DNA from 3 places in the Pseudogulbenkiania sp. MAI-1 genome. Region 3 is predicted to be linked to each of the others. Evidence: predicted binding sites of a transcription regulator. Region 3 holds the regulator's gene; each other region holds the start of a gene.
What was found. Region 3 encodes FNR, which switches genes on or off when oxygen is low (the NO sensors DNR and NnrR bind a similar motif). Its sites were predicted from a motif close to TTGATNNNNATCAA; they were not measured.
Positions count from the first base shown of each region.

Region 1: the regulator FNR is predicted to act here: its motif matches at 4,395-4,408, upstream of PSEMAI1_RS0115510 (adenosylcobalamin-dependent ribonucleoside-diphosphate reductase).
Region 2: the regulator FNR is predicted to act here: its motif matches at 3,344-3,357, upstream of PSEMAI1_RS21515 (DUF3149 domain-containing protein).

Region 1 covers NZ_AZUR01000001.1:3,322,348-3,329,764, reverse strand. The annotation lists gene PSEMAI1_RS0115520 (EAL domain-containing protein) at 1-456, shown strand, start outside; gene PSEMAI1_RS0115515 (DUF748 domain-containing protein) at 744-4,064, shown strand; gene PSEMAI1_RS0115510 (adenosylcobalamin-dependent ribonucleoside-diphosphate reductase) at 4,505-7,330, shown strand.
Region 2 covers NZ_AZUR01000001.1:3,601,543-3,608,959, reverse strand. The annotation lists gene PSEMAI1_RS0116945 (glutathione peroxidase) at 1-402, shown strand, start outside; gene trmB (tRNA (guanosine(46)-N7)-methyltransferase TrmB) at 457-1,137, opposite strand; gene PSEMAI1_RS0116935 (SDR family oxidoreductase) at 1,254-2,183, opposite strand; gene PSEMAI1_RS0116930 (CDP-6-deoxy-delta-3,4-glucoseen reductase) at 2,221-3,249, shown strand; gene PSEMAI1_RS21515 (DUF3149 domain-containing protein) at 3,436-3,573, shown strand; gene PSEMAI1_RS0116920 (adenine phosphoribosyltransferase) at 3,732-4,289, opposite strand; gene PSEMAI1_RS0116915 (NCS2 family permease) at 4,305-5,603, opposite strand; gene gmk (guanylate kinase) at 5,776-6,396, shown strand; gene rpoZ (DNA-directed RNA polymerase subunit omega) at 6,738-6,944, shown strand; gene PSEMAI1_RS0116900 (bifunctional (p)ppGpp synthetase/guanosine-3',5'-bis(diphosphate) 3'-pyrophosphohydrolase) at 6,968-7,417, shown strand, end outside.
Region 3 covers NZ_AZUR01000001.1:686,697-694,113, reverse strand. The annotation lists gene queF (NADPH-dependent 7-cyano-7-deazaguanine reductase QueF) at 1-140, shown strand, start outside; gene PSEMAI1_RS0103160 (hypothetical protein) at 180-392, opposite strand; gene hmpA (NO-inducible flavohemoprotein) at 557-1,774, shown strand; gene PSEMAI1_RS0103150 (Rrf2 family transcriptional regulator) at 1,832-2,290, shown strand; gene PSEMAI1_RS0103145 (patatin-like phospholipase family protein) at 2,480-3,463, shown strand; gene hemN (oxygen-independent coproporphyrinogen III oxidase) at 3,512-4,921, opposite strand; gene fnr (fumarate/nitrate reduction transcriptional regulator Fnr) at 5,054-5,809, shown strand; gene PSEMAI1_RS0103130 (DUF1853 family protein) at 5,857-6,807, opposite strand; gene PSEMAI1_RS0103125 (RNA methyltransferase) at 6,785-7,417, opposite strand, start outside.

The DNA of each region.
Region 1 (7,417 bases), 2.6 Mb from region 3:
GTCACCGAGAGCCTGCTGATGAAGAACGTCGACACCGCGCAGCAGGTCATGTCCGAACTCAAGGCGCTCAACATGAAGTGGTCGATCGACGACTTCGGCACCGGCTACTCGGCATTGAGCTACCTGCGCCGCTACCCCTTTGACCAGCTCAAGATCGACAAGAGCTTCATCGACGACGTCAACGTCAACCCGGAAAACGCCTCGGTCACGCGCGCCATCATCAGCATGGCGCGCTCGCTGCGCATCGCCGTCATCGCGGAGGGAGTGGAGAACCGCGAACAGCTGGGCTTCCTGGCCGAAGCCGGTTGCGACCAGATCCAGGGCTATTACTACTCGCCGCCACTGCCGCCCGAGGCCTGCCGGCAATGGCTGATCCACCGTGGTCCGCCCAGCCAGGCCGCCGCGTCGACCAACCCTGCGCGTATCACCAGCGGCAGCGACGCTGCCAAGGACTGATCGCGTCCAACTCCCCCCGCCTGCTGCCGGGGCGCTCCCTGGACCCTCGCATCCGGCTCGGCGCAGGCCGATGGCAGAGCCGTGCCGGCGGCAGGGAACAATCTTGCCGCAAACCAGTCCCGTCATATCGGTGATAAGACACCCGGCTCGGGCGTGCCGCTGCCAGCGCGCCCGTCTGGAGCAGCGCTGCGCGGGTTGGGGTAGCCCGGCAGGGCACGGGCCGTCGCTGAAATCGGCCGAGCAGGCTGTCATAATGAGAACGAAAACAAGAAGGGGCGTATTCCGTGGTGGAAAGTGAACAAGTCAAGGGTGTGGTCAAGCGGCGCCGCTGGCCCTACTGGCTGGGCGGCGGCGCGGTGGCGCTGGTGGCCGTGAGCTGGGGGACTCTGGCCTGGGTGGTGCCGGACGTGGCGCGCAACGCCGCCGCCGACTGGGCGGCAGGCAAGGGCCAGCAGCTCAGCATCGGTGCACTGAAGATCGAGCCGTGGTCGATGAAGGTGGAGCTGGGCGACGTGCGCCTGGCCGAAGGCAACGGCGCGCCGCTGTTCTCCGCCAAGCGGCTGGTGCTCGATGCCGAACCCTCCGCGCTGTTCCTCGGCCGCTGGCGTGCCGCGCTGGTGCGGCTGGAAGCGCCGCACTGGTCCGTCGAGCGCAACGCCCAGGGCGAATGGAACTGGGCGCGCTTCGTCAAGGCCGTGAGCGGCCCGGCCAAGCCCGCTCCCGAAGAAAAAAGCGAACTGCCCAAGCTGGTGCTGGACCTGATCCAGCTCGACGGCGGGGAAGTGCGCATGGTCGACCGCTTCGGTGGCGAGACCCGCTCTTTCGACCTCAAGCCGGTCAACCTGACGCTGAGGGACCTGAGCACGCTGCCGGTGGAGGGGGGCTACACCCTCACCGCCGCGCTGGGCGACGGCACCCAGCTGGCCTGGAAGGGCAACGTGCGGCTGCAGCCGCTGCAATCGTCCGGCGAGGCCAAACTCGACAAGCTGACCCTGGCCAGCGTCTGGCCCTACGTCCAGCCGTTCTTCCGCACCGCCGCGCCGCAGGGCGAGCTGGCCGCCAGCGCACGCTACCAGTTCGACCTGAGCGGCAAGACGCCGCAACTCACGGTGGCGCCGTTCAGCGCCACGCTCAACAATCTGCGCCTGAGCGCGCCGCAGAATGGCAGCGTGCTGGCCTTGAAACAGGTTTCGCTCGAAGGCGGCCGCTTCGATCTGGCCAGCTCCAGCGTCGATATCACCCGCTTGCGCCTTGCCGACGGCGAACTCTCCGCCCAGCGCGACCGAGCCGGTCAGCTCGACTGGCTCACCGCGCTGCCGCCGGCCAAGCCCGAAGCGGCCCCGGCGCAACCCTCGCCGTGGCAGGTCAAGGTCGGCGAAATCCGCGCCGAGAACTGGCGCTACCGCTTCGGCGATGCCGGTTTCACCCGCCCGCTCGACGTGCAGGCCGCCATGCCGCTATTTAGCACGCAGCTCGCCGTCGGCCCCAAGGACGGCGTGGTGTTGAACAAACTGACCGCGCAGCTCGCCGACATCGGCGTCGGCGCGGCCGGCAGTGCGCCCGCCATCAAACTGACCTCGGTCGCACTGGCCGACAGCGAGGTGCAACTGGCCAAGCATGACGTCCGCCTCGGCGCGCTGACGCTGGGCGGCTTGGTCGCCGACGTCGAGCGCAACCGGCAGGGCGCCATCAATCTGCAGCAACTGTTCACCCCGCTCGCCAAGGCCCCGGCCGCGAAGCCGACGGACAAGTCGAGCGACGCCCCGGGCTGGCAGCTGCACTACCCGACGGTGACGCTAGACAAGGGTCAGCTCAACTGGCTCGACCAGACCCTGCCGACCCCGCTGCGCACCGCCTTGAGCGACCTCTCCGCCAGCGTCACGCCACAGGACTCGGGCGCGCTGGCGCTGGACCTGAGTGGCCGGCTCGCTTCCGGGCGACTCGGTGCCAAGCTGACGGTGCAGCCGGACAGCGCCACGCTGAGTGGCAAGATCACCGCCGACGCCGTGCCGCTGGCACCGTTCGCCCCGTACGCCCTGACCGGCACCGTGCTGAAGCTGGCCGGCGGCAGCCTGTCGGCCAACCTCGACGTCGACGTTGGCAGCAAGGGTTGGAAGGTCGGCGGGCAGGGCGCGCTGAACCGCTTCTCGCTGCTCGAGCCCAACAACCGTCAGCCGCTGCTGGCCTGGCGCCAGCTCGCGCTCAACGGTATCACCGCCAGCGGCGGCTCGCCGCTCAAGGTGCAGTTGCGCGAGGTGCGGCTCAGCGACCCGGTGGCGCGGCTGATCCTCAACCCGCAGCGCCAGCTCAACGTCAGCAACCTGCTGGCGGGCAAGCCTACTGCGGCGGTGCCGGCTTCTGCCCCCACGCCTGCCGCTGTCCCGGCCAAGGTCGGGACGAAGGCCAAACCGGCTGCCGGCAGCGCACCGCTGGTCGAAGTGCGCACCGTGCACGTGCAGGGCGGCGACATCGAGTTCGCCGACCTCGGCATGAAGCCCAGCTTCGCCACCCGTATCCACCACCTGCGCGGTTCGGTGCAGGGGCTGTCGAGTCAGCCGGGACGGCGCGGCACGGTGACGCTGGACGGCGACGTCGACCAGTACGGCGACGTGCGCGTGCGCGGCGCGCTGGCGCCGCAGGCCGTCACCGACGACACCGACATCACGCTGGCCTTCCGCAACATCCCGCTCACCAGCCTCAACCCGTACTCGATGAACTTCGCCGGCTGGAAGGTCAACGACGGGCGTCTCTCGGTGGACCTGCGCTACCTGCTCGACAAGCGCCAGCTCAAGGCCGACAACCGCGTGGTGATCGACTCGATCCAGCTCGGCGAGGAAGTCGACCAGCCCGGCGTGACGAAGCTGCCGCTGCGCCTCGCTGTGGCGCTGCTGGAAGACAGCGACGGCCGCATCGACCTCGACCTGCCGATCAGCGGCAGCCTCGACGACCCGCAGTTCAGCTATGGCCGCGTGGTGTGGAAGGCCTTCGTCAACGTCGTCACCAAGATCGTCACCGCGCCGTTTAGGGCGCTGGGCGCGTTGATGGGCGGCGAGGGCTTCGACGAAGTGCGTTTCGTCGCCGGCGAGGCCAACGTGGCGCCGCCCGAGCGCGAAAAGCTCGACAAGCTCGCCGCCGTGCTGGCCAAGCGCCCGCGCATGACGCTGCAGCTCGCCGGCACCTACGACCCGGCGGTGGAAACACGCGAACTGGCGCGCGCCCGCATCGACCGCGCCATCCTGCAGGCCGCCGGCCACAAGCTCGAAACCGGCGAACCGCTGCCCCTGCCCGACCTGGCCGACCCGGCGGTGCAATCCGCCGTGAAGAGCGTGTACGGCCAGCGCATCGGCCGGCTGAAGCTGGTCCAGCGCGTGCTCTCCCTGCCGGACAACGTGGCGCGCTACAAGACGCTGCGCGACGAGCTGATCGCCGCCGAGCCGGTGGCCGAGGCCGAATTGAAAGCGCTGGCGCAGGCCCGTGTTGCGGCGGCGCGCCAGGCCATGCTCAAGACCGACCCGGCCCTGGCCGAGCGGCTGACCGTCGGCGAAGTCAAGCGGGTCAAGGCCGACGGCGACGGCGTGGCGCTCGCCATCGAACTGGGCAGCCGCTGAGCGCGCTGGGAGGCATCTAGAAACGTAGTCCATTTGTCATCATCGGCGTAGCATGGGGGCAGGCAGCATTCCTGCGCGACGTATTCCTTCGCAACGCTGCGCTACCTTGCTCAGTCAAGCTAGCCTCGCTCAGTCAGTGCCGTAACCCATCGATGATGGGGTTGCGCTACGCTCTACCTACCCTATGGACTGACGGGGGCATGGGCTGTCATTGGCGTAGGATGGGTGCTGGCACAAGGTGCCGTAACCCATCGATGATGGGTTACGCTACGCTCCACCCACCCTACGGGACGGGGCGCTCGCGACGAATGTTTCAGCCACCGACGGAGCTTGACCAACATCAACGCCCGGCCGCGCCGGATGGCGTGAAATGCCGGTTTTGCTGCACCGAATGCCAGTTATGGAAGGGGGGAGTTGTGAAACAGGAAAACGTGGCCGCCATGAGCGAACAAGCCATCTCGCGAGAAGTGCTGCTGGAAAAGTACGCCAAGGGCGACGAACAAAGTGTCGCCGACGTGCGCCGCCGTGTGGCGCGCGCGCTGGCCGCCATCGAGGCCGATCCTGGCCGTTTCGAGGCGCCGTTCTTCGACGCGCTGCAACGCGGCTTCATCCCAGGCGGGCGCATCAACTCCGCCGCCGGCACCGAACTCAAGGCCACGCTGATCAACTGCTTCGTACAGCCGGTGGGCGACGCCGTCAGCGAGAACGAAGGCGGCAAGGTCGGCATCTACGAAGCGCTGCTGCAAGCAGCGGAAACCATGCGCCGTGGCGGCGGCGTCGGCTACAACTTCAGCCGCATCCGCCCCAAGGGCGCCCGCGTCAAGGGCACCCACAGCCGCGCCTCCGGCCCGGTCTCCTACATGCGCGTGTTCGACCGCAGCTGCGAAACGGTGGAATCGGCCGGCTCGCGGCGCGGCGCGCAGATGGGCGTGCTCAACATCGAACACCCCGACGTCGAAGAATTCATCCACGCCAAGGACCAGGGCGACCTGCGCAACTTCAACATCTCGGTCGGCGTCTCCGACGCCTTCATGCAGGCGGTCGAGGCCGACGGCCCGTGGCAGCTGGTGCACGCCGTCGAGCCGGCCAGCGACGCCTTCCCCGACGCCTTCCGCCGCGACGACGGCCTCTGGGTGTACCGCACCGTGCGCGCCCGCGAGCTGTGGCGCCAGATCATGGAATCCACCTACGACCACGCCGAGCCGGGGGTGCTGTTCCTCAGCCAGATCAACCGCGACAACAACCTCAGCTACTGCGAAGTCATCGAATCGACCAACCCCTGCGGCGAGCAGCCGCTGCCCGACTACGGCTGCTGCGACCTCGGTTCGATCAACCTCGCCGCCTTCGTCGAACACCCGTTCACGCGCCGCGCCCGCTTCGACTTCAAGGCCTTCGAGACCGTGGTGCGAAGCGCCATCCGCATGCTCGACAACGTGCTCGACCTCACCGTCTGGCCGCTGCCCGAGCAACAGCGCGAGGCCCAGGCCAAGCGCCGCGTCGGCCTCGGCTTCACCGGCCTGGGCGATGCGCTGATCCTGCTGCAGATCGCCTACAACAGCCCGCAGGGGCGGCAGATGGCGGCCAAGTTCGCCGAAACCATGCGCGACGCCGCCTACGATGCCTCGGTCGACCTCGCCATCGAGAAGGGCGCGTTCCCGCTGTTCGACGCCGACCAGTACCTGGTCGAACCGCACTGCGCCAGCCGCCTGCCGGACGCCATCAAAGCGCGCATCCGCCAGCACGGCATCCGCAACTCGCATCTGCTCAGCATTGCCCCCACCGGCACCATCTCGCTCGCCTTTGCCGACAACGCCTCCAACGGCATTGAGCCGCCGTTCTCGTGGTACTACACCCGCAAGAAGCGCATGGCCGACGGCTCGCAGCAGGAATACCGTGTCGAAGACCACGCCTACCGGCTCTATCGCCTCAATGGCGGCGATGTCGAACAACTGCCGCCGTACTTCGTCTCGGCGCTGGAAATGAGCGCGCTCGACCACATGCAGATGGTCGCCGCCGTGGCCCCGTACATTGACACCGCCATCTCCAAGACCGTCAACGTGCCGGCCGACTATCCCTTCGAAGACTTCGAGCACCTCTACCTCGAAGCCTGGAAGGCCGGCCTCAAGGGCATCACTACCTACCGCCCCAACAGCGTGCTGGGCTCCGTGCTGTCGGTCGAACCGGCCAAGGCCGCGCCGCAAGACCTGTCTGCCAGCCAGGAAGGCGACCCGGACCGCCGCATCGCGCTCGTCAGCACCCCGAGCCCGGCGCTCGCCAGCCTCAAGTGGCCGCACCGCCCGCGCCTGAAGGGCGGCAACCCCTCGTGGACCTACATGATCGAGCACGAAGACGGCGCCTTCGCCGTGTTCGTCGGCCACGTCGAAAACGGCCACACCCAGCCCTTCGAATGCTGGGTCAACGGCAACGAACAACCGCGCGGCCTGGGCGCGCTCGCCAAGACCCTGTCGATGGACATGCGCTGCCGCGACAAGGCCTGGCTCGCCCTCAAGCTCGACGCGCTGGCCCAAACCATGGGCGACCGGCGCTACACCCTCGAACTGGGCGAGCGCACGCTCTACGCCAGCTCCGCCGCCGCCGTGCTGGGCCAGGTGGTGCGCCACCGCGTCGAACAGCTCGGCGCGCTCGACATGAACGCCGACGACACCACCCCGGTGATGGACGCGCTGTTCGCCAAGAAAGAACCCAAGACCGGCACCGACGGCACCATGAGCTGGTCGGTGGACGTCAGCAACCCGCAAACCGGCGACGACTTCGTGCTGTTCCTGAAGGAGCTGGTGCTGCCCGACGGCCAGCGCCGCCCGTTCTCGATGTGGCTCGCCGGCAGCTACCCGCGCGAGCTCGACGGCCTGTGCAAGATGCTGAGTCTCGACATGCGCGTGATCGACCCCGCCTGGATCGGCCTGAAACTGCGCAAGCTGCTCAACTACGCCGAACCGCAAGGCGATTTCTTCGCCCGCCTGCCCGGCAGCGACAAGTCGCAGAGCTGGCCCTCCACCGTCGCCTACGTCGCGCGCCTCCTGATCCACCGCTTCGCCATGCTGGGCTTACTCACCGAAGACGGCGTGCCGGTCGAAAACATGGGCGTGATGGTGCCGGAGCAGGGCGACCTGTTCGACAGCGTGCAAATGGAAACCGTCGCCCCGGTCGCCGGCAAACCCTGCCCGGAATGCGGCCACCACGCATTGATCAAGAAGGACGGCTGCGAATTCTGCACCGCCTGCGGCCATATCGGGGCGTGCGGGTGAGGTTTTGATCGATGTTGGTGGGACTGACTCCCGAATGACGAAACCCCGTGGCTGTGAGGCTGCGGGGTTTTTTGCTGGTTGGGGGTG
Region 2 (7,417 bases), 2.9 Mb from region 3:
GTGCTGGTGGTCAACACCGCCAGCGAATGCGGTTTCACGCCGCAATACACCGGCTTGCAGGAGCTGGCGGTGTATTTCGACGGGGAGGACTTCGCCGTGCTCGGCTTTCCCTGCAACCAGTTCGGCGGCCAGGAGCCGGGTACCAACGACAGCATCGCCCATTTCTGTCAGAGCCGTTTCGGCGTGACGTTTCCCCTCTATGCCAAGGTGGCGGTCAATGGCGAGGAGGCGCATCCACTCTGGCGCTGGCTGACGCGCGCCGACAGCGAACATCCGCAGCCGGTGAAGTGGAACTTCACCAAGTTCCTGATCGATGGCCGTGGCCGGCTGGTCAAGCGCTATGAGCCGGCGGTGCAGCCGCACGAACTGCTCGACGATATCGTCCGTCTGCTGCCGGGCTGATGATACGCTCCGGCCAAGCTCTCGAGCTTGGCCGAAGCGCTTGGATGCCTGCGTTCAGCGGCGCTGGAAGATGATGTCCCACACGCCGTGGCCGAGGCGGATGCCGCGCTGCTCGAACTTGGTCAGCGGGCGGTAGTCCGGGCGCGGCGCGTAGCCGTCGGCGCTGTTGGCCAGCTCGGGGTTGGCCGAAAACACCTCCAGGATCTGGATCGCGTAATCCTCCCAGTCGGTGGCGGCGTGCAGGTAGCCGTCCTGCTTCAGTTTCTTCACCAGCTTTGCCACCAGCGGTGCCTGGATCAGCCGGCGCTTGTTGTGGCGCTTCTTGTGCCACGGGTCCGGAAAGAATATGTGGATGCCGTCGAGTGAGGCGTCGGCCAGCATGTGGTCGATGACTTCCACCGCGTCGTGGCGGATCAGCCGCAGGTTGGTCAGTTCCTGCTCGGCGATCAGCTTGAGCAGGTTGCCCACGCCGGGCGAGTGCACTTCAATGCCCAGGTAATCCTGCTGCGGATTGTTGGCGGCGATTTCCGCCGTGGCCGTGCCCATGCCGAAACCGATTTCCAGGATCTTGGGCGCCTGGCGGCCGAACGCCGCTTCGAGATCGAGCGTCTCGGGGCGGTATTCGATGCCCCAGCGCGGCATGCCTTCGTCCATGGCGCGCTTCTGGGACGGAGTCAGGTGGCCCTGACGCAGCACGAAGCTCTTGATGTGTCGCTGAAAAGCCGGGTTTTCCATGGCTGTCTTTGTCGGAAAAGTCAAAAAAAGCGCGATGTTACCGAATCTGCGGCAAGGTGGCGAGCCATTCCCGTGGCGGCGTGGGCGGTTGTGGCTACCAGCATCTTGCTGTCGCTTCAGGGCATGCCTGGTCGTCGTCGTTGAGGCACATTGGCGGTAGAGGGTTTGCCCTTCCGGGGTGGCGGCAGGGTGGCGAGAAAGTCGTCCACGCGGGGGTAGCGCAGTTGCACGCCCAGTTCCCGTTTCAAGCGCCGATTGTCGAGCCGGCGCGATTCGGCCAGGAACGACCACAGCGCCGGCGAGACCGCGGCCTGCACCTCGGCTCGGGGGAGGCGCGGTGCGCGTGGCAGGCCCAGCGCGTCGGCCAGCCGGTCGTACCACTCGCCCACCGCCAAGGGCTCGTCGTCGCAGGCGTTGTAGACGCGGATGCCGCCGGTGCGCTGCAGGGCCGCCGCGCACAGCCGTGCCAGATCGTCGGCGTGGATGTGGTTGCCGTAGCTGTCTTCCCTGGCCTCGATCAGCGGCGTGCCGTTCAGCAGGCGTGTCGTGGGCAGGCGCTCGGCGGCGTAGATGCCGGGCGTGCGCAGGATCGTCACGCTGGCGCCGCTGCTTCGGGCGAAGGCGCGCAGCCGGTGTTCCGCATCGACGCGACGCTTGGCTCGGGTGCTTTGCGGCCGCAGCGGCGCGGTTTCATCCAGCCACCGTCCCGCAGCATCGCCGTAGACCCCGCTGGTGCTGATATAGACCACCCGCTGTGGTAGACTTTTCGCTTTTGCCAGTGCGCCCAACAACTTGGCGAGGCGCGGGTCGCGCTCGCCGTTGTCCGGTGGCGGGGCGGTGTAGAGCAGGGCGTCGGCCAAGCCGGCCAGACGCGAGAGGCTCGACAGATCGTCGAGGTCGGCCGCTACCGGCTGCACGCCGAGACGTCGTGCCAGGGCGGCCTGTTCCGGCCGGCGCACCAAGGCCAGCAGCCGCCAGTGCGGCGCCAACAGGGGGACGGCCCGGCGCGCCACGTCGCCGAAGCCTGCAATCAGTAGAGTACGCATACAGCGCATTTTAGCGAGCTTAAGGTAGAGTAACGAGATGACTGTTCAAGTCAAAGTGCTCCCGAGTGGACACACCTTCCTGGTCGACGACCACGAAACCATCCTCGAGGCGGCCTTGCGCCAGGGGATCGGCCTGCCCTACGGTTGCCGCGATGGCGCCTGTGGCGCCTGCAAGGGCAAGGTGCTGGAGGGCGAGGTCTGCCAGGATGGCTACCAGGAGAAAGCCCTGCCGGAGCAGGAGCGCGTACAGGGCTACGCGCTGTTCTGTTGCGCCAAGCCGCAAGGCGACCTGACCATCGAGGTGCGCGAAGTCACCGGTATCGGCGACATCCCGGTCAAGACGCTGCCGTGCCGTGTCGAGAAGATCGAGAAGCTGCACGACGTGGCGGTGCTGAAGCTCAAGCTGCCGGTGTCCGAGCGACTGCAGTTCCACGCCGGCCAGTACATCGACATCCTGATGAAGGACGGCAAGAAGCGCAGCTTCTCCATCGCCAACGCGCCGCATGACGACGCTTTCCTGGAGCTCCACATCCGTCACCAACCGGGCGGCTCGTTCTCCGAGTACGTGTTCACTCAGATGAAGGAGCGCGAGATCATGCGCTTCAAGGGGCCCCTCGGGACCTTCTTCCTGCGCGAGGATTCGGACAAGCCGATTGTGTTCGTGGCCAGCGGCACCGGTTTTGCCCCGATCAAGGGTATCGTCGAGCATGCGCTCCATAGCGGCATCACCCGCCCGATGGTGTTCTATTGGGGCGCCCGTACCAAGGCCGACCTGTACATGGCCGGTCTGGCCGAAGAATGGCAGGCCGCCCATCCCCACTTCACCTACATCCCGGTGTTGTCCGAAGCGCTGCCGGAGGACAACTGGGCTGGCCGCACCGGTTTCGTGCACCAGGCGGTGCTGGACGATTTCGCCGACCTGTCGGGCTACCAGGTGTACGCCTGCGGCGCGCCGGTGATGGTCGAGGCGGCACACCGCAGCTTCACCCGCGAACGTGGCTTGCCCGAAGAGGAGTTCTTCTCGGACGCCTTCTTCCTGTCCAAGGACATGGGCGCGAGCAAGTAAGCGCCGATTCCTTCATCCCGAGCACATGGCCCCGGCACCGAACCGGGGCCATTTTTTTGTCTTTTGTGCGGTTTCGTCGCGGAAAAACATGCCTTTGACCTACGTCAATTCCCGATATCGGGTCATGGGTATGATGGTTGGCAGTCAAAGTCATCACGGCGAGTCAACTCGCCACAGGAGGGCAAAGTGGAACTCTGGAAACAACTGTTATCCGACGAGGTGGGGGTCTTGAGTCTCGTCACCATCGTCGTCGCCAGCCTGGTCGTCGGTGTCTGTGTGACGCTGTTCATCCGCAACGTGAAGGAGGAATCGCGCAAGCGCTGACCCGGCAGCTGCTCTCTGCCTAGTTTCCTTGGATTTATGTGTGTGTGCTTGGACGGGTACGGTGGGTCACCGTATCCTCTTTTTTTTGTCCACTTGACGTCAGCAAATGAAAACGGGCCTGGCGGCCAGTTGTCGTGCTCGGCTGAAACCGTCGCCACTCAGTGCCCGGCGTAGGAGCACACGGTAAACAGTTCCAGCCCGCTGTCGCGCACCAGCTGACTCCCGCCCAGTTCCGGCAGGTCGATGATGGCCGCCGCCTCCAGCACCTCGGCACCGAGCTTCTTCAGCAGCTTGGCACCGGCCAGCATGGTGCCGCCGGTGGCCACCAGATCGTCGACCAGCACCACCCGGTCGCCCGGTTTGCAGGCGTCGGTGTGCATCTCCACCGTGGCGTTGCCGTATTCCAGCTCGTACTCTTCCGACACGGTCTTGAACGGCAGCTTGCCCTTCTTGCGGATCGGCACGAAGCCGACGTTGAGCTCGTACGCCAGCACCGAACCGATGATGAAGCCGCGCGCGTCGAGTCCCGCCACCAGATCGACTCCCTCGCCCATGTAGCGATGGACGAAGATGTCGATCAGCACGCGGAAGGTCTTGGGGTTCTGCAGCAGCGGCGTGATGTCGCGGAACATCACGCCCTGTTGCGGCCAGTCCGGCACGGTGCGGATCCAGCCCTTCAGGTAGCTCGAATAATCGAGATTGCTCAGGTTTTCCATGCAGCCGATTCTACCTCAGGCGAAGAACGCCAGTTTGAAGACCCACAGCCCGGCGATCACCAGCACCGCCGGCTTCAGTTCGGCGAAACGGCCGCTCAAGAGCTTGAGCGCGGCGTAGCTGATGAAGCCGAAGGCAATGCCGTCGGCGATCGAGAAGGTGAACGGCATCGCCAGCGCGGTCATCACCGCCGGTGCCGATTCGGTCAGGTCGTCCCATTCGATTTCGGCCAGGCCGCGGCACATCAGCACCGCCACGTAGCACAGTGCCGGCGCGGTGGCGTAGGGTGGCACGGTCTTGGCCAGCGGCGACAGCCACAGGCAGGCCAGGAACAGGATGGCGACCACCAGCGAGGTCAGGCCGGTGCGGCCGCCGACGGCGGTGCCCGCCGCGCTCTCGATGTAGGCCGTGGTGGACGAGGTGCCCATCACCGCACCGACAGTGATGGCGATCGAGTCGGCCATCAGCGCGCGTTTCAGGCGCGGCAGCTTGCCGTCCTTGTCCAGCAGGCCGGCGCGGTGCGACACGCCGATCAGCGTGCCGGTGGTGTCGAACAGGTCGACGAAGAAGAACACGAAGATCACCCCGAGCAGGCCGGCGTTCATCGCGCCTTGCAGATCCATCTGCATGAAGGTCGGCGCCATGCTCGGCACGGCGGCCACGACGCCGCCGAATTTCGAGAGGCCGAACATGATCGACAGCGCGGTCACTGCCAGGATGCCGAGGATGATCGAGCCGGGCACCTTGCGGTATTCCAGCGCCACGATGATGAAGAAGCCGAGGATGGCCAGCAGCGTGGTGGGGCTGTGGATGTCGCCCAGGGTCAGGTAGGTGGCCGGATGCGCCTTGATCACCCCGGCGTTCTTCAGTGCGATGATGGCCAGGAACATGCCGACGCCGGCCGAGATGGCGAACTTCAGCGAGCGCGGGATGGCGTTGACGATGGCTTCGCGCACCTTGAACAGGCTGACCGCGAGGAACACGATGCCGGAAATGAACACCGCGCCCAGCGCCGTCTGCCACGGTACGCCCATGCCGCCCACCACGGTGAAGGTGAAGTAGGCGTTGAGCCCCATGCCCGGTGCCAGCGCGATCGGGTAGTTGGCGACCAGTGCCATGATGCCGGTGCCCAGCGCGGCGGCGAGGCAGGTGGCGACGAACACGGCGTCCAGGTTCATGCCGGTTCCCGACAGGATCAGCGGGTTGACCAGGATGATGTAGGCCATGGTCAGAAAGGTGGTGAAGCCGGCGATGACCTCGGTCCGGACCGAGGTGCCGTGTTCCTCGAGCTTGAAGAAGCTGTCCAGCAGCGACATGAAAAACCCCTCGAAATAGCATATTGGTTTGATTAAGCTGCGCATTTTGCAATAGCGGCGGAGGACTGGCTAGTCCCGGCACGGCACAAGCCTGGCCGGGGAACGTCTTAACCGCTTGAAAGGCTTGTGGTATCCTGAAAAATTATTCTTTTGGCGCAGGATGCACGCTCTCATGGTTCAGCCCAGCGGCAACATTTACATCGTTATCGCCCCCTCGGGCGCCGGCAAGACCACGCTGGTGTCGGCCCTGCTGGCGGTCGACCCGGCGGTGCAGCTGTCCGTTTCCTATACCACCCGCGCACCGCGCGAAGGCGAGGTGGACGGAACGCATTATCATTTCGTGAGCAAGGAGCGGTTTCTTGCCATGATCGAGGCGGGGGATTTCCTCGAACACGCCGAGGTCTACGGCAACTACTACGGCACCAGCGCGGCCTGGCTGCGCGAGAAGCTGGCCGAAGGCCGCGACATCCTGCTGGAAATCGACTGGCAGGGCGCCGAGCAGGTGCGTGCGCTGTTCGACAAGGTGATCACCATTTTCATCGCGCCGCCCTCGATCAACGAGCTGGAGCGCCGCCTGCGCGGCCGCGCCACCGACAGCGAGGAGGTCATCCAGCGTCGCCTGGCCGAAGCCCGCTCCGAGGTGGACCGCGCCGCGCTGTACGACTACATCGTCGTCAACGACGACATCGAGCGCGCCAAGCAGGATTTGATCAGCATCATCCGTGCCGAGCGGCTGCATGCAGACAAGCAGATGCTGCGCTACCGCGACGCGCTGAGCCGCATGGGCAGTTAGAGCCTGTGCAAGGTCTTTTTGCGGCTGCGGCCGAGTACTGCCGGATGCAGCACTAGAAGAGAGTCCCGCCGCAGTGTCATTCACTGCCAGGGACGAACGACAACGCGATGCACCGGCAGTACCCGGCCCCGAAGGGCTGGCCCGGCAAACGGCCATCTGCGGTGTTGGACGACTTGACCTTAGAATGACTAAGGTCTGCATCGTCCGCCTAGCATCTGTCCATTTGCCGGGCCAGCGCAGTCGAAAAAAGACCTTAAACAGGCTCTTAGGACTGACCCCGTTGGTCCCGTGCCCGAAACACTATATAGTCTTGAAAGACGATTGATTTAGCAGAGGACATTATGGCCCGCATTACCGTAGATGATTGCCTGGACCGTATCCAGAACCGTTTCGACCTGACCCTGGCCGCCGCTTACCGCGCCCGCCAGGTGGCCTCCGGCTCCGCGCCGTTCGTCGAGGCCGGCCGCGACAAGCCGACTGTGGTCGCGCTGCGTGAAATTTCCGCCGGCCACGTCGGCACCGAAATCCTGCATCGCAACAAGGGCTGAGCCGGCGTCCGATGGAAGGCTCCATGAGCGCAGACCTCACTGCGGTCATCGACTATGAATCGATGATCGACGCCGACGCGGCGGCCTTTCTCGAGGCGGCCGCCCGCTACCTGAGACCGGAGGACGTGCAGCTGCTGCGGCAGGCCTTCGAGCTCAGCCGCGCGGCGCACGAGGGTCAGACGCGCAAGAGCGGCGAGCCCTACATCACCCATCCGCTGGCGGTCGCCACCATGCTGACCGAGTGGCGGCTGGACGTGCAGGGCCTGGCGGCGGCGCTGCTGCACGACGTGCTGGAAGACACCGGCGTCACCAAGCCGACGCTGGTGGAGAAGTTCGGCCGCACCATCGCCGACCTGGTCGACGGGCTGTCCAAGCTGGAACGGCTGGAATACCAGACCAAGGAAACGGCGCAGGCCGAGAACTTCCGCAAGATGGTGCTGGCGATGGCGCGCGACATCCGCGTCATCATCGTC
Region 3 (7,417 bases):
TCGACGTGCTGCGTGCCTGCAAACCGACGGCACTGACGGTGTACGCGCGCTACACCCGGCGCGGCGGGCTCGACATCAACCCCTTCCGCAGCAACAGCGGCGAGCCGGCGCCGGAGAACGTGCGCACCGCGCGCCAGTAATACCTCCACAGGCGGACCGACGCCACGTCGGCCGCCCTCTCACAGCGCCAGCCGCGCCTTGCGGCAGGCCATCAGCACCACCGCCCCCACCTTAAACAAGCCGGCCGCGATCGTCAGCGACAGGTGCGCCGCGATCAGGAGCGGCATGGCGACGTCCTGTTCGCGGAAGTACGCGGCATAAACCCCCAGCCCGAACACCAGCAGGGACACCAGCATGACGAGGACGGCGGCACGTTCGATTCTCTGTCGCATGATTCACACCTTTCCGACACGGTGCGGCACGCGGCAGGTGACAGCACCGGATTTAAACATGTACTATTGATACATCTTTAAACGCAACACGTCCAGCATCAGCAAGCGCTGATATACCAGCGATCAATAAGATGTATTTTTTAAACAACTTCAAAGGACCACACATGCTCAGCAGCCAGCATCGCGAACTCGTCAAAGCCACCGTCCCGGTTCTGCGCGAACACGGCGTCGCCCTCACCAGCCATTTCTACCGCCGCATGTTCAGCCACAACCCCGAGCTGAAGCACATCTTCAACCAGGCCAAGCAGGACGCCGGCCAACAGCAGCAGGCACTGGCGCTCGCGGTGCTGGGCTACGCCGAGCACATCGACGATCCTTCGGTGCTGGCCCCGGTGCTGGCGCGCATCGCCCACAAGCACGTCAGCGTGGGCATCCGCGCCGAGCACTACCCCATCGTCGGCCATCACCTGCTGTCGTCGATCCGCGAGGTGCTGGGCGAGGCCGCGAGCGACGAGCTGATCGAGGCGTGGAAGCTGGCCTATGGCCAACTGGCCGACCTGCTCATCGACGCCGAGCAGCAGATCTACACCGACACCACGCTGAGCCGTGGCGGCTGGTCGGGCCAGCGCAGCTTCACGGTCGGACGCAAGGTCAAGGAAAGCGACGAGATCACCTCGTTCTATCTTTATCCCTCCGACAAGGGCGCGGTGCCCGGCTTCCGCCCCGGCCAGTACATCACCGTCAAGCGCTTCGTGGAGGAATGGGGCGTGCAACAGCCGCGCCAGTACAGCCTGTCGGATGCGCCGGGCCGCGACTACCTGCGCATTTCGGTCAAGCGCGAAGCCGGCAACGGAACCACCCCGGCCGGCCGCGTTTCCAACCTGCTGCACGACACCGTGCACGAGGGCGACCAGCTGGAACTGGCCCCGCCGTGTGGCGACTTCTTCCTGCACGAGGAGCGCGACACCCCGGTGGTGCTGGTCAGCGGCGGCGTCGGCCTGACGCCGATGATTTCCATGCTCAACCACCTGGTGCTGAGCGGCAGCCCGCGCCGCATCGCCTTCGTCCATGGCTGCCGCAACGGCGCGGTACACGCCATGAAGCGCCACGTCCGCCAGATCGCCGCCGAATGCGACAACGTCAGCAAGGTGGTGTTCTATGAGGAAGTGAAGGCCGGCGACAAGCAGGGCGAGGACTACGACCTGCAGGGCCGCGTCGATCTGTCCGCCGTCCGCGACCAGGTACTGCTGCCGGAGGCCGACTACTACCTGTGCGGTCCGCTGCCCTTCATGCTGGCGCAGCGCGACTGGCTGCTGGGCGAGGGGGTCGAGGCCGGACGCATCCATTACGAAGTGTTCGGCTCGCACACCGTGGCCGGCTGATTGTGAAGCGCGGGCGGGAGGGGTATCCTGCCCGCATCACGCCAGACAGAACCGATCATGCAGTTGACCCGCTTTACCGACCTCGGCCTCCGGGTATTGATGTACCTGACCCACCGCGAGCGCGGCACCCCGGTGACCATACCGGAAATCGCCGAGCGTTTCGCCGTGTCGCGCCACCACCTGGTCAAGGTGGTGCACTTCATGGCGCAGCAGGGCTGGCTGGTCACCACCCGCGGCAAGGGCGGCGGGCTGGCCTTGGCGCGCCCGGCCGATCACTACCGGCTGGGCGACGTCATCCGCACGCTGGAGGGCATGAGCGATCTGATCGACTGCGCCGAACCGCCCTGTGCGCTGCGCAGCGGCTGCCAGCTCAAGTCCGCACTCGACGTCGGGCTCACCGCCTTCTTCGAGGCGCTCAACCAGTTCACGCTGGCCTCCGCCGTGGCCGAACCGACCGGCGAGGCCATCATCCGACTGCACCGCCGGCCGCGCCCGCTGGCATCGGACGCCCCCTGACCGCCCCAGCGTCTGCCGGCCGCTGGCCGGAAGTTTGCTTGTCCTGAAAAGCATCTGCGGTGCGCGATATCGCCACACCGCCCACCGGGCCGCACGGCCCTCCTCCTGCCGCAGCGTCGCGGCAACACATCCCCGCAACAGAGCCGACCTAGGCTGTATCGGTCGGCCTCTTCGAGAAAGGGAGCACAGATGAAAACCACTGACATCGCATTGGCCCTGCAAGGCGGCGGCGCGCACGGCGCCTTCACCTGGGGCGTGCTGGACCGGCTGCTGGAAACGCGGCGCTTCCGTCCCACGGCGCTGAGCGGCGCCAGCGCCGGTGCCCTGAACGCGGCGCTCTTGACGCACGGCTTCATGCAAGACGGCTACGACGGCGCGCGCGAGGCGCTGAGCCGGTTCTGGCACCAGCTCTCGGCGCTCTATCCCTGGCCGGCGGCCCACACCCCACCCGCCGCGCTGCATGGCTTGCTGTTCCTGTCGCGCGTCCTCACCTCGGACCAGCTCAACCCGTTCGACTACAACCCGCTGCGCGAGCTGATCGACGCCAGCATCGATTTCACCCGGCTGCGCAGCAGCCGTATCCAGCTGTTCATCGCCGCGACCCACGTCAACAGCGGCCGCCTCAAGCTGTTCCACACCCATGAGCTGAGCACCGAGCATCTGCTCGCTTCCGCCTGCCTGCCGCAACTGCACCACACTGTCCATATCGACGGCGAGGCCTACTGGGACGGCGGGCTGACCGCCAATCCGCCGCTGTTCCCGCTCGCCTACCAGGGCCAAGCCAGCGACATCGTGCTGGTGACGCTGGTGCCGCAGCGCTGGGAGGAGACGCCCGACAGCGCGGGCCACGTCGACCGCCGCCTCAACGACATCAGCTTCGGCTCGTCGCTGCACACCGAGCTGCAGGGGCTGGCCATCGCCAAGCGCGAGGCCGACAAGAGCCTGCTGAGCCTGGGCCGGCTGGAGCGGCACCTGCGCCGGCTGCGCCTGCACCATATCGATGCGGACGCCACCACCGGCCAGCTCGACAGCCTGAGCAAGCTCACGCCGCATCACGGTCTGGTGCAGGAGCTGTTCGCCGCCGGACGCGAGCGTGCCCAGGCCTGGCTGGAGGACCATGGGGAGGCGGTGGGACAGAAAAGCACGATGCGGCTGTTGCGGCGCATCCACTGAGGCACGGCACAGGGGCGGCAAGAGCCCGCCCCCGGAGTCGCGCCCCGCTCAGATGGTGCGCGAGTAGCGCGCCTTCGTCTGGCGCTCGCGCAGGTGGCGGTCGAAGGCCATGGCGATGTTGCGGATCAGGAAGCGTCCCTTGGGCTCAACCATCAGGAAGTCGCCGTCGAAGGTCAGCAGGCCCTGCTGCTGGAACTCGCGGATGGCCGGCATCTCGGCGGCGAAATAGTCGGCGAAGACGATGCCGTGCACCTGCTCGATGGCCTCCACCGACAGCGCGAAGCGGCACATCAGCGCCTGGATGATGGAGCGGCGCAGGATGTCGTCGCCGTCCAGCACCATGCCGCGCAGCACCGGCAGGCGGTTCTCGTCGAGCGCGGCGTAGTAGCCTTCGAGATCCTTCTCGTTCTGGCTGTAACAGGGGCCGACCTTGCCGATCGACGACACGCCGAAGCCGATCATGTCGCAGTCGGCGTGCGTCGAGTAGCCCTGGAAGTTGCGCTGCAGGCGGCCCTGGCGCAAGGCCACGGTAAGGTCGTCCTCGGGCTTGGCGAAGTGGTCCATGCCGATGAACACGTAGCCGGCGGCGGACAGTTGCTCCACCGAGTGCTGCAGGATGTCGAGCTTGACCGGCGGCAGCGGCAGATCGGCCTCGTTGATGCGCCGCTGCGGCATGAACACGGTCGGCAGGTGGGCGTAGTTGTAGAGCGCGATGCGGTCCGGCCCCATGGCGATGACCTTGTCGACCGTTTCGGCCACCGAGGCCTGCGTCTGCAGCGGCAGGCCGTAGATCAGGTCGACGCTGACCGAGCGGAAGCCGGCCTCGCGCGCGGCGTCGATCACCACCCGCGTCTCTTCCTCGCTCTGGATGCGGTTGACCGCCTGCTGCACGCGCGGCTCGAAATCCTGCACCCCGACGCTCATGCGGTTGAAGCCGAGGCGGGCGAGATGCAGCACGGTTTCGCGCGTGACCTTGCGCGGATCTATCTCTATGGAATATTCTCCCTCCGCCAAGAATTCGAAGCGGGTTCGGAGTATTCCCATCAGCCGCTCCAGCTGTTCGTCCGACAGGAAGGTCGGGGTGCCGCCGCCGAAGTGCAGCTGGATGACTTTCTCGCGCTGGCCCAGCACGTCGGCCACCAGGTTGACCTCCTTCTCGAGGTAATCGAGGTAGCGGTCGGCGCGGCTCTTGTCCTTGGTGATGATCTTGTTGCAGCCGCAGTAGTAGCAGACGGTGTTGCAGAACGGCAGGTGCACGTACAGCGACACCGGCCCGCTGTTGGCGCCGATGCGGCGCTGCTGCAGCCAGTGACGGTAGTCCTTGGCGGTGAAGTCGTCGGTGAAGCGGTCGGCGGTCGGGTACGAGGTGTAGCGCGGGCCGGCGCCGTCCAGACGGGCGATCAGGGCGCGGTCGAATTCGCAGCGCGTCGGTGAAAACGGGTGGTGGGTGGCGTTCATGATGTCTCGCGATGGAAAAACCAGTGGTGGGCTGGTAAATTTGCGACAAACCACCCGCAAACGCTTTGACCGATATCAAGGCCCAACGCTTTGATCAACATCAAGGCTTACTTAACACAAGCAGAATCCCGCATGACTGACTCGACTGTTGTTCCCCTGCAAGCGCTCAAGGTCTCCTGCTCCAACTGCACGCTGCGCGAACTGTGCCTGCCCTTGGGACTGAACCGCGAGGAAATGACGCGACTGGATGCGGTGATCCGTCAGAGCCGGCGCCTGAAGCGCGGCGAGGCGCTGTTCCGCAACGGCGAAGGCTTCAAGTCGCTGTACGCGGTGCGCACCGGCTTCTTCAAGACCTGCATCTCCAGCCAGGACGGACGCGAACAGGTCACCGGCTTTCACATGTCGGGCGAACTGATGGGCCTGGACGGCATTTCGGCCAACGTGCACGGCTGCAACGCCATCGCGCTGGAGGACAGCGAGGTGTGCGAACTGCCGTTCAACCGCATGCAGAACCTGGCGCTGGAGATTCCCTCGCTGCAGCACCATTTCTACCGGCTGATGAGCCGCGAGATCGTGCGTGACCACAACGTGATGATGCTGCTGGGCAATATGAAGGCCGAGGAGCGGCTCGCCGCCTTCCTGCTCAACCTGTCGCAGCGTCTGACGGTGCGCGGCTTCGCGGCCAACGATTTCATCCTGCGCATGAGCCGCGAGGAGATCGGCAGCTTCCTCGGGCTCAAGCTGGAGACGGTCAGCCGCACGCTGTCCAAGTTCCAGCAGCAGGGCTGGCTCTCGGTGGACCACAAGCACATCCAGCTGCTGCAGCCCGAGCAGCTCAAGCAGCTGGTCGCCGGCTGCGCCAACGCCCATCCCACTCCGGGCCACTGAGCCCTCCCTGAATCGCCGATTTCGGCGGCGTCAGGCCGCCGGGGCGGTCAGAGCGCGCCGTTCACCGGCTTGCCGAGGGCGAGTTCGTGCACCGCGTCGAGCAGTTCGGCCAGCCGCGCCGGCGGCGGCCAGGAGGGTGGGCAGACGAAGCCGCGCGCCACCTCTTCCCAGCCGCCGTTCGCCAGCGGCAGCACCTCGGCCACCAGTTGCGGCGCTTCCGCCGCCGCCAGATGGCGGCGCAGCGTGTCTTCCTCCAGCGTTTCCGCCTCCTCCACCCGCGCCGGTGCCAGCCAGCGCAGCCGCGGCAGCCACACCCAGCGCGACTCCAGCGAGCGCCGCGGCCACGGCGCCAGCAGCGGCCGCGCCCAGCCGGTCAGCGGGTCCGGCGCCAGCGGCGGCTCCAGCAAGACCGCATGCGGGTAGAACAGCCAGCCCGCCAGGCGCGCACCGGCACGGCAGCCGGCGAAACCGTCCGGCAGCAGCGGCTGTGCCGCTTCGTGGCGCGACAGGGCGAGCTGGTCCTGCAGCTTGGCGGCCTTCAGCGCCCAGGCGTCGCGCAGGCTGGGGCCGACCAGGGTATGGCGCCCCTCGCCCAGCATCAGGTAGAACTTGCTGGCGGTTTCGAGGTGCCACGGTTCGCCGTCGATGCGCAGCAGGAAGTCGAATTCGCCGATGGTGCGCAGTTGGCCGTTCTGCACCTGCAGGTTGGCCGCCACGCACTCGATGTGCGGCACGTGCTGGAACCAGAACGCCAGCAGGTTTTCGGCATAGCGGCCGAGACGGGTGGTCGGACGGGCGGAAAGCCAGTCCACCAGGGAACGGGGATCGTGATCGAGTTCGGCCAACAGCGCCGGGCCGGCATCGCCCAGCAGGCGCTCGGGCAGGATGTCGGCACCGGTGAGCCAGGGCGCCGGCGCCGTCAATAGAAAAGCCAGATCGCGCACCGCCGGGTGCGCGTAGGGCAGGTAGAAGGTGCTACTGCTCGCGCCGGCCGTCATCGCGATGGGCCACGCGCTGCACCTGCTTGAGGAAGCCGCGCAGGATGTCGACTTCTTCGCGCAGCAGGTTGGCGCGGTTGAACAGCGTGCGCAGGCGGCGCATCAGGCGCTCGCCGTTGCGCCGCTCGTAGTAGCCGATGTCGGCCAGGGTCTGGTCGAGGTGGCCGCAGAAGCCTTCCACCTCGTCGCGCGTGGCGCTCTCAGCGTCAGCGCGCAGGTAGTCGACGCCGACGCCGGTGTGGCTGAACAGTTCGTAGGTCATCACCTGTACCGCCATCGCCAGGTTGAGCGAGAAGTACTCGGGGTTGCCGGGGATAGTCACCAGCCGGTTGCACAGCTCGACTTCGTCGATCGACAGGCCGAAGGTCTCGTTGCCGAACACCAGCGCCACCTGCTCGCCGTCGCGTGCGCGCGCCACCAGCTCGGGCGTGGTCTCGCGCGGCGTCGACAGCGGCGTGGTCAGCTCACGCCGGCGGCTGGTCAGCGCGCAGGCCACGGTGACGTCGGACAGGGCTTCGGCCAGGGTGCCGACCACCACGGCGTGCTCGAGCAGGTCGACCGCGCCGGAGGCCAGGGTCTCGGCCTCGGGGCTGGGGAAGGTCTTGGGCTC